Regions from separate parts of the Streptomyces sp. 891-h genome, predicted to be linked through region 1. Evidence: riboswitches for the same ligand, from Rfam matches in the RefSeq annotation. Region 1 holds a riboswitch; the other holds the start of a gene.
The links. A riboswitch is a leader RNA that binds a small molecule or an ion and turns the genes downstream of it on or off. The one in region 1 is predicted to bind glycine.

Region 1 (4,406 bases):
GGCCCGATGCCCGTCTCGGGGCCGGCGGCCGGCTGGAGCGGGTGGTTGGGCAGGTACGGCGCCAGGTGCTCGCGCACCCCGATCGGACCGACACCAGGGCCACCGCCGCCGTGCGGGATGCAGAACGTCTTGTGCAGGTTGAGGTGCGAGACATCAGCGCCGAACCGGCCCGGCCTGGCCAGCCCCAGCAGCGCGTTGAGGTTGGCGCCGTCCACGTACACCTGACCGCCCGCGTCGTGCACGGCGGCGCAGACCTCGGTGATGTGCTCCTCGAACACACCGTGCGTCGAGGGGTAGGTGACCATCAGGACGGCCAGCTCGTCGCCGTGCTGCTCGATCTTGGCGCGCAGGTCGGCCACGTCCACGTCACCGTTGTCGCTGGTCTTGACCACGACGACCTTCATCCCCGCCATCACGGCACTGGCCGCGTTGGTGCCGTGCGCCGAGGACGGGATGAGGCAGACGGTGCGCTGCGGCTCGCCGTTTGCCCGGTGGTAGGCGCGTACGGCCAGCAGCCCGGCCAGCTCGCCCTGGGAGCCGGCGTTGGGCTGCAAGGAGACCTTGTCGTAGCCGGTGACCTCGGCCAGCCGCTCCTCCAGCTCGCGGATCAGCGTCAGATAGCCCTCGGCCTGCTCGGCGGGCGCGAAGGGGTGCAGCGCGCCGAACTCGGGCCAGGTGACCGGCTCCATCTCCGTGGTGGCGTTGAGCTTCATCGTGCAGGAGCCGAGCGGGATCATGCCGCGGTCCAGCGCGTAGTCGCGGTCGGCCAGTCGGCGCAGGTAGCGCAGCATCGCCGTCTCGGAGCGGTGCTCGTGGAAGACCGGGTGCGTGAGGTACTCGTCGGTGCGCAGCAGCTCGCCGGGGAGCGCGTCCTGACCGAGCGCGGCGTCCAGCGCGTCCAGGTCGTCGGCCACGGTCACCCCGAAGGCCCGCCACACCGCGGTGATCTGCTCGCGCCCGGTGGTCTCGTCGCAGGCGATGCCGATGTGGTCGGCATCCACCTGGCGCACATTGATCCCGGCCTCGCGGGCCCGCTCGGTGATCTCGGCGGCGCGGCCGGGGACGCGTGCGGTGACGGTGTCGAAGAAGCGCTCGTGGACGATCTCCACGCCGCCGTCCCGCAGCCCAGCGGCCAGCAGCGTCGCGTAGCGGTGGATGCGCCGGGCGATGGCGGCCAGCCCGTCGGGGCCGTGGTACGCGGCGTACATCCCGGCCATCACGGCGAGCAGCACCTGCGCGGTGCAGATGTTGCTGGTGGCCTTCTCGCGGCGGATGTGCTGCTCGCGGGTCTGCAGGGCGAGACGGTAGGCCTGCTCGCCGTCGACGTCCTTGGAGACGCCGACGAGCCGGCCGGGGAGGCTGCGGGCGAACTTCTCGCGGACGGACATATAGCCCGCGTGCGGCCCGCCGAAGCCCATCGGCACACCGAAGCGCTGGCTGGAGCCGACGGCGATGTCGGCGCCCAGCTCACCCGGCGAGGTCAGCAGGGTGAGCGCCAGCAGATCGGCCGCGACGGTGACGACCGCGCCCAGCTCGTGCGCCTGCTCGATCACCCGGCGCTGGTCGCGGACCGCGCCCGATGCGCCCGGGTACTGGAGGAGTACGCCGAAGACACCGCCGCGCCCGGCCAGCTCCTCGGGGATGCCGTCGCTCAGGTCGGCGGCCACGACCTCCACCCCGGTCGGCTCAGCGCGCGTGCGCAGCACGGCGATCGTCTGCGGCAGGCAGTCGGCATCGACCAGGAAGACGTCCCCGCCGCTCTTGCCGACCTTGCCGACCCGGCGCGAGAGAGCCATCGCCTCGGCGGCGGCCGTGGGCTCGTCCAGCAGCGAGGCACCGGCCGTCGGCAGCCCGGTCAGATCGGAGACGACGGTCTGGAAGTTGAGCAGCGCCTCCAGCCGGCCCTGGGAGATCTCCGGCTGGTAAGGGGTGTAGGCGGTGTACCAGGCGGGGTTCTCCAGCACATTGCGCAGGATGACCGCCGGGGTGACGGTGCCGTAGTAGCCCAGGCCGATCATGGAGTGCAGCACCTGGTTGCGGCGCGCGAGGGAGCGCAGCTCGGCCAGCACCTCGGCCTCGCTCCGCGCCTCGGGGAGCCGGAGCCGCTCGGTGCTGCGGATCACCTCGGGAACCGCAGCAGCGGTCAGCTCGTCGAGCGACCCGTAACCGACCTGCGCGAGCATCTTGGCCTGGGCGCCGGCGTCGGGTCCGATGTGGCGGCTCTCGAAGGGAGTGCCGTTCTCCAGTTCGGAGAGCGGGGTGCGATGGGAAGTCATCTGCGGGGGCCTCCTGGTCTCTGCGACCTGCGAGGGGCACCTTCCACGGGTGCCCGGACGGCCTCCCCCTCTGTCATCTCGACCTGAGAGTTTCACCGAGCCGCCCAGGTGCGGGACGCCCGGCTTACACCGTCGGTGAGGAGGGGCTTCGGCGCTGGTCCGGGGCCCGCCCTGCTTTCCAGAGTGACCTCGTCCGCGCGGTACGTGAGCCTGAGAGATTCCGGGGAGGAGTTGCTCCTTCGGCGCCTCCGGATGCTGCACCGGAGGACTCTCCCGCACGGGGTCGACAGCCACTTCGAGAGTATCAGCGCCCCCTTGAGTGGTAACCCGGTGTGCGCTCAAGTAGCCATCCGTCGAAAAGTGCCTTTTCGTGGAGATTACGAGCATTGGTGAGCCGAGCGTGGCGAGCCCGAGCTTGGTGAGGACGAGCGTGGCGAGCACGCTGCGACCCTGTGGGAGGAGACCCGTGCAGACCGAGATAGATCCGCGGAGCCTGATCGGCCGTAAAGCGTTCGACAGCGAGGGTGTCAAGATCGGCACGGTGGACGAGGTGTACCTCGACGACGCCACAGGTGAGCCGGAGTGGGCAGCGCTGCGCACCGGCATCTTCAGCCGCGACGCCTTCGTACCGCTGGAGCCCTCCAGCCTGGACGAGACAGGACTGCGCATCCCGTTCGAGCGCGCGCTGATCAAGGGAGCCCCCGACTTCGGCGTCGGCCGGCACCTCTCCCCGCAGCAGGAGCTCCAGCTCTACCGCCACTACGGGCTCGACGTCCCGGCGGACGAGGACACTCCCCCGCCGCCGGACCGGGACTTCGGGCGGATCGCCGGCGCCGGGGACTGAGCCGGCGGCGGGGACTGAGCCGCCAGCGCGGCGGCGATGTCCGCGTCCAGCATCCTCGGCTCGGCCGGCAGCAGATCGGGGTCGTCGACGGAGAAGGTGCGCACCCGGCCCGGCGGCGTGTCCGGCTCCTCGAAGCGCACCGTGACCTTGCCGACGCCGCTGCCCTGCACCCAGCCTCTGCCGTACGCGGAGTGGCACACGTCCTGGCCCGGAATCCAGCGCCGGTCGGCGGGCACGGCCGCGCCCGGCTCCTCCACGGCGGACGCGGGCTCCAGCGCGGCGCGGGCCGTCCGCGGCTGCCCCTCGGCCCCGCTGTGGCTCCCTTCGGCCCCGCGGTGGCCTCCCTCGGCTTCCTCCGTCTCGGCCGGGCCGGGGGCACGCTGCGGCCCGCTGCCCTCGGTCCTCCCCTCGGCCCTACCGTCGGCCCGCTCCTCGCTCAGCGCCGCCTGAGCCTGGGCGAACAGGTCCTCCTGCGTGAAGTCGGCGAGCCCGCTGACCCCCACGCCCAGCAGCCGCACACCGGCCGTGGTGTCCACCCCGTCCAGCAGCCGCAGCGCCGCCTCCCTGACCACCCCGGGATCGTCGGTCGGGCCCCGGAGGGTCTCCGATCTGGTGAGGGTCGAGAAGTCGTAGCTGCGCACCTTGATGACCACGGTGCGCCCGGATCTGCCGGCGGCGCGCAGCCGCGTCACACAGCGCTCGGCCAGCCGCTCCACCTCGAGCCGCACCCGGGTGCGGTCGGTGAGGTCCACGTCGTAGGTGTCCTCGACGGAGACCGACTTGGCGTCCCGCTCGGCCACCACCGGACGGTCGTCGATGCCGTGGGCCATCGCGTGCACCGAGGTGCCATGGGCCTTGCCGAGCAGGCGCAGCAGTTCGTCCTCTCCCGCCTCGACGATCTCCCCGACGGTGGTGATGCCGGCCTTGCGCAACACCTCGGCGGTGGCGGGGCCGACCCCCGGCAGCGTCCGCACGGACAGCGGCGCCAGCATCCCGCGCTCCGTGGCCACCGGGATGAGCACCAAGCCGTCCGGCTTCGCCTGCTCCGAGGCGATCTTCGCCAGCATCTTGGACCCCGCGAGCCCCACCGAGCCGGTCAGCCCCGTCGCCGCCCTGATGTCCCGCCGCAGCCGCTCACCGACCTGACGCGCCCCCTCGGTGCCGCTCTGCGTCCCTTTCAGCGCCTCCCCGGCCTCCAGGTCCACAAAGGCCTCATCGAGGCTCAGGGGCTCCACCAGAGGCGACAGCTCGTGCAGCAACTCCATCACCACCTCGCTGACCGCGCG
Region 2 (4,406 bases), 4.5 Mb from region 1:
AGTCGTCGCTGGCGGCGACCTTGAAGGCGACGGCCTTGGCGGCGATCACATGCTCCAGCGGGCCGCCCTGCTGGCCGGGGAAGACCGCCGAGTTGATCTTCTTGGCGTGCTCCTTCTTGGACAGGATCACACCACCGCGCGGGCCGCCGAGGGTCTTGTGCGTGGTGGTCGTCACGACGTCGGCGTGCGGCACCGGGCTGGGGTGCAGCCCGGCGGCGACGAGACCGGCGAAGTGCGCCATGTCCACCATCAGGTAGGCGCCCACCTCGTCGGCGATCCGGCGGAAGGCCGCGAAGTCGAGCTGGCGCGGGTAGGCGGACCAGCCCGCGATGATCAGCTGCGGGCGGTGCTCCTTGGCCAGCCGCTCGACCTCGTCCATGTCGACCCGGCTGGTCTCGTCGTCGACCTTGTAGGCGACGACGTTGTACAGCTTGCCGGAGAAGTTGATCTTCATGCCGTGGGTGAGGTGCCCACCGTGCGCCAGGTCCAGGCCCAGGATGGTGTCGCCCGGCTTGAGCAGCGCGAACATCGCGGCCGCGTTCGCCTGGGCGCCCGAGTGCGGCTGCACATTGGCGGCCTCGGCGCCGAACAGCGCCTTGATCCGGTCCCTGGCCAGGTCCTCGATCACGTCGACGTACTCGCAGCCGCCGTAGTAGCGGCGGCCGGGGTAGCCCTCGGCGTACTTGTTGGTGAGGACCGACCCCTGGGCCTCCATGGAGGCGACCGGAGCGAAGTTCTCCGAGGCGATCATCTCGAGGGTGGACTGCTGGCGGTGGAGTTCGGCGTCGACGGCGGCGGCGACGTCGGGGTCGACCTCGTGGAGAGAACCGTTGAGAAGCGACATGGAAGAACCGTCCCTGTCAAGTGGCGGCGGAGTGGGCAAGCGGCCTCGGGCGGTCCGAGGCGGACCCCGGACGAGCGGGCGGGCCGGCTCGTCCGGGGGCGTGCCTCGGTCACCCGAGGCGGGCGCCTCAGCTGCCTGAGGCGAAAGCGGCGTACTCGTCGGCCGAGAGCAGGTCGTCCGGCACCTCGGAGACCCTCACCTTGAACAGCCAGCCGCCCTCGAGCGGGGCGGAGTTCACCAGCGCCGGGTCGTCCACCACGTCCTGGTTGACCTCGGTGATCTCACCGGAGGCCGGGGAGTAGAGGTCGCTGACGGACTTGGTGGACTCCAGCTCGCCACAGGTCTCGCCCGCTGTGACGGTGTCGCCGACCTCGGGGAGCTGGACGAAAACCACGTCACCGAGCGCATTGGCGGCGTGCTCGGTGATACCGACCGTCGCGACGCCGTCCTCGGCGTCCGACAGCCACTCGTGCTCCTTGCTGTAGCGGAGCTGCTGGGGGTTGCTCATGACTCTGATTCTCCCGGATGCGAAAGGTGCAGTGAAAACGGTCTTGGCAGGTGGAACGGGGGGCTCGAACGCGGCCCCGGGCGGCGGTGGGAGGGCCAGGCGCCTCTCGTGGAGGATCTTGGGCCCCCTTGCGGCGGGTCTCAGCCCCTCTTGTAGAAGGGCAACGCCACCACCTCGTACGGCTCTTGGCTGCCCCGGATGTCGACCGTGACCCCCTTCGTCCCGGGCTCCGCGTGCGCCGCGTCGACATACGCCATGGCGATCGGCCTGCCCAGCGTGGGGGAGGGCGCGCCGGAGGTGACCTCGCCCACAGTGGCGCCGTCGGCCACCACGGGGTAGCCGGCGCGCGGCACCCGGCGCCCCTCGGCGATCAGCCCGACCAGCTTGCGCGGCGGCGCGGTCGCGGCGCGTTCGGCGGCCGCCTCCAGCGCGTCGCGCCCCACGAAGCGGCCCTCGTTCGTCGTCTTCTCGAACTTGACGATCCTGCCCAGTCCGGCGTCGAAGGGCGTCAGCGAGGTGGACAGCTCGTGCCCGTACAGCGGCATGCCCGCCTCCAGGCGGAGCGTGTCGCGGCAGCTGAGCCCGCACGGCACCAGGCTCGCGTCCTTGCCGGCCTCCGTCAGCGCCTCCCAGACGGCGACGGCGTCGTCGGGGGAGACGAACAGTTCGAACCCGTCCTCGCCGGTGTAACCCGTCCGGGCGATGAGCGCGGGCTTGCCGGCGACGATGTCGCGCTCGCCCGCGTAGTAGCGCAGCCCGTCGACGTCGTAGCCGGTCAGCTTCTTGAGGATGCCGGCGGCTGCCGGGCCCTGGACGGCGAGCAGCGCGCACTTGTCGCGGTCGTCCCGCACCTCGGCGCCGTAGCCGTCCTGCCGCTCGACCAGCGCGTCCAGGACGGTCTGCGCGTTGGCCGCGTTGGCGACGACCAGATACTCCGGCTCGTCCTGCTGACCCAGCCGGTAGACGATCAGGTCGTCGAGGATGCCGCCGTTCTCGTCGCAGATCATCGTGTAGCGGGCGCGGCCGACGGCGAGCTTGGACAGATTGCCGACCAGCGCGTAGTCCAGCAGCGCGCCGGCCTGCGGCCCGGTGATGGTGATCTCGCCCATATGGGAGAGGTCGAAGAGGCCGGCGGTGGAGCGGACGGCCAGATGCTCCTCGCGCTCGCTGCCGTAGCGAAGCGGCATGTCCCAGCCCGCGAAGTCGGTCATGGTGGCGCCCAGCGCGCGGTGCGTGGCGTCCAGCGCGGTCTTGCGCGGGGCGGCGTTGTTGCTGGTGGCCGGTGGCTCGGTCATGCAGGCTCCCAGAGTCCCAATGAGTCCCCAAAGGGGTATGACGCGGATGTCCTCCCCATCTGTCATCGGAACCTGAGAGGTTCGCCGACAGCTCCCGAACGGCTGGAGCCCGGCTTGCACCTTGGGTGGGACCACCGGCCCGCGCCGGGGCGTGGGCGCGACGGTCCGCTTTTCAGATCTGCCTAGCCTGCGCGGTAACGGGGCCTGAGAGATTCAAGGGAGGATCTTGCTCCTTCGGCGCCTCGGCGTGCGGCTGACGTGCGATGACTGCTGCCGCCGCCGGGGACTCTCCCGCGCGGGTTCGAACGGCCGGTATGGAGTTGAGTGCGCACATCATCGCACGGGTGAGCGGGCCGTGGCTGCCCCTGAGCGAGGGCTGTTCGCCTTGAATCACATTACCTTTCCTTTACATACTGGGGGGAGGCGGTGGCCGAGCCGTCGCCCTCGGAGGGGAGATCCATTGGGCAGCCTGTGCAGTGCCGACGTAAGGCCGAGGAGCGCGCGGGCGGGCCCTTCGGCCCGCTCAGTGATCCGCCACGACCTCCGCCGTACCGCGGCGGTACGGACCCTGTGCTATCGGAGAGGGGATGTGGTGGTCGTCTCCGGCCTGCCCGGCGGCGGCAAGTCCACCCTCATCAAAGCCGCGGTCCCGGCGTGCGGCGACGTGGTCCGTATCGACTCCCAGGACACCAGAGAGCGCTGGGAGCGCCGGATGCCGCACTGGCTGCCGTACGACGTCTACCGGCCGCTGGTACGGCTGGCGCACTACGCGGGGCTGCGCGCGGCCCTCCGCTCCGGCGCCGCCGTGGTGGTGCACGACTGCGGTACGCAGAGCTGGGTGCGCCGCTGGCTGGCCCGGGACGCGGTGCGCCGCGGCAGGTCGCTGCATCTGCTGCTGCTCGATGTGGCACCCGAGGACGCGCTGGCCGGGCAGAGCGCCCGCGGCAGGCGGGTGTCCGCCTACGCCTTCCGCCGCCACCTGCGTGCCGTACGCCGGCTGCGGGCCGCCGCCGAGTCGGGTCGGCTGCCGCGCGGCTGCGTCTCCTCGGTGCTGCTGGACCGGGGCGCGGCCCAGACGCTGCGGTCCGTGCGCTTCGAGGCGCTGCCCGACTCCGTGCCGATGGCGGTCTCCACGCATGTGCGGCCGGCGCACGCGCGGACGTTCACGCCGACCGTGCCGTCCGCGCGGGCCGGGCCGACGACGCACGCGGTCCCGCCGCCCGCGAGGGACGACGGGATCGCGGAGGGGGACACCAGTGACCAGGCTGAGAGGACGCCCGGGATCAGTGTCCCCCGACCGGGGTGAGCGGCTTGTGGGCCTGCGGCTGGAGCGCCGGTGACTGGGGCGCCGCGCCCTGGCCCGGCTTTCCGTGCGCCTGCCCCTGCGCGGGGTGCTGACCGGCGGGCTTGCCGGGCTTCGCGGGTGCCGGCTTGCCGGGCTTCGCGGGTGCGGGCTTGCCGGGCGCGGGCTTCGCGGGCTTCGCGGGCTTGGGGTGGGCAGGCTTCTGCTGCTGTGCGGGCTTGTGCGCGTCACCGGGCTCGGCCTGCTGCTGGCCTGCGGGCTTCTGCTCCTTGGGGTGCTGCGGCTCGGGCTTGTGCGACTGCGGCTTGACCGGCTTTACGGGCTTGGGCTTTGCGGGCTTGGGCTGGGCGGGCTTTTGCTGCGTGGCCGGTTTGTGCTGTTCGAGGAGGTCGTCCTCAGGGCCCGCGGGCTTCTCCTGACCCTTCGCCGGCTTCTGCGGCCCGGCGGGCTTCTGCG

Region 2: it holds a riboswitch for glycine, as region 1 does, so the genes downstream of both, gcvT (glycine cleavage system aminomethyltransferase GcvT) here and gcvP (aminomethyl-transferring glycine dehydrogenase) in region 1, are expected to answer to the same signal.

Annotation. Positions count from the first base shown of each region.
Region 1 is NZ_CP050693.1:6,671,842-6,676,247, reverse strand. It holds gene gcvP (aminomethyl-transferring glycine dehydrogenase) at 1-2,276, opposite strand, end outside; glycine riboswitch at 2,465-2,562, opposite strand; gene HC362_RS29350 (PRC-barrel domain-containing protein) at 2,743-3,120, shown strand; gene HC362_RS29345 (DNA polymerase IV) at 3,036-4,406, opposite strand, start outside.
Region 2 is NZ_CP050693.1:2,217,177-2,221,582, reverse strand. It holds gene glyA (serine hydroxymethyltransferase) at 1-844, opposite strand, end outside; gene gcvH (glycine cleavage system protein GcvH) at 972-1,352, opposite strand; gene gcvT (glycine cleavage system aminomethyltransferase GcvT) at 1,493-2,647, opposite strand; glycine riboswitch at 2,830-2,951, opposite strand; partial or broken gene HC362_RS09305 (AAA family ATPase) at 3,213-3,743, shown strand; gene HC362_RS09300 (hypothetical protein) at 3,931-4,406, opposite strand, start outside.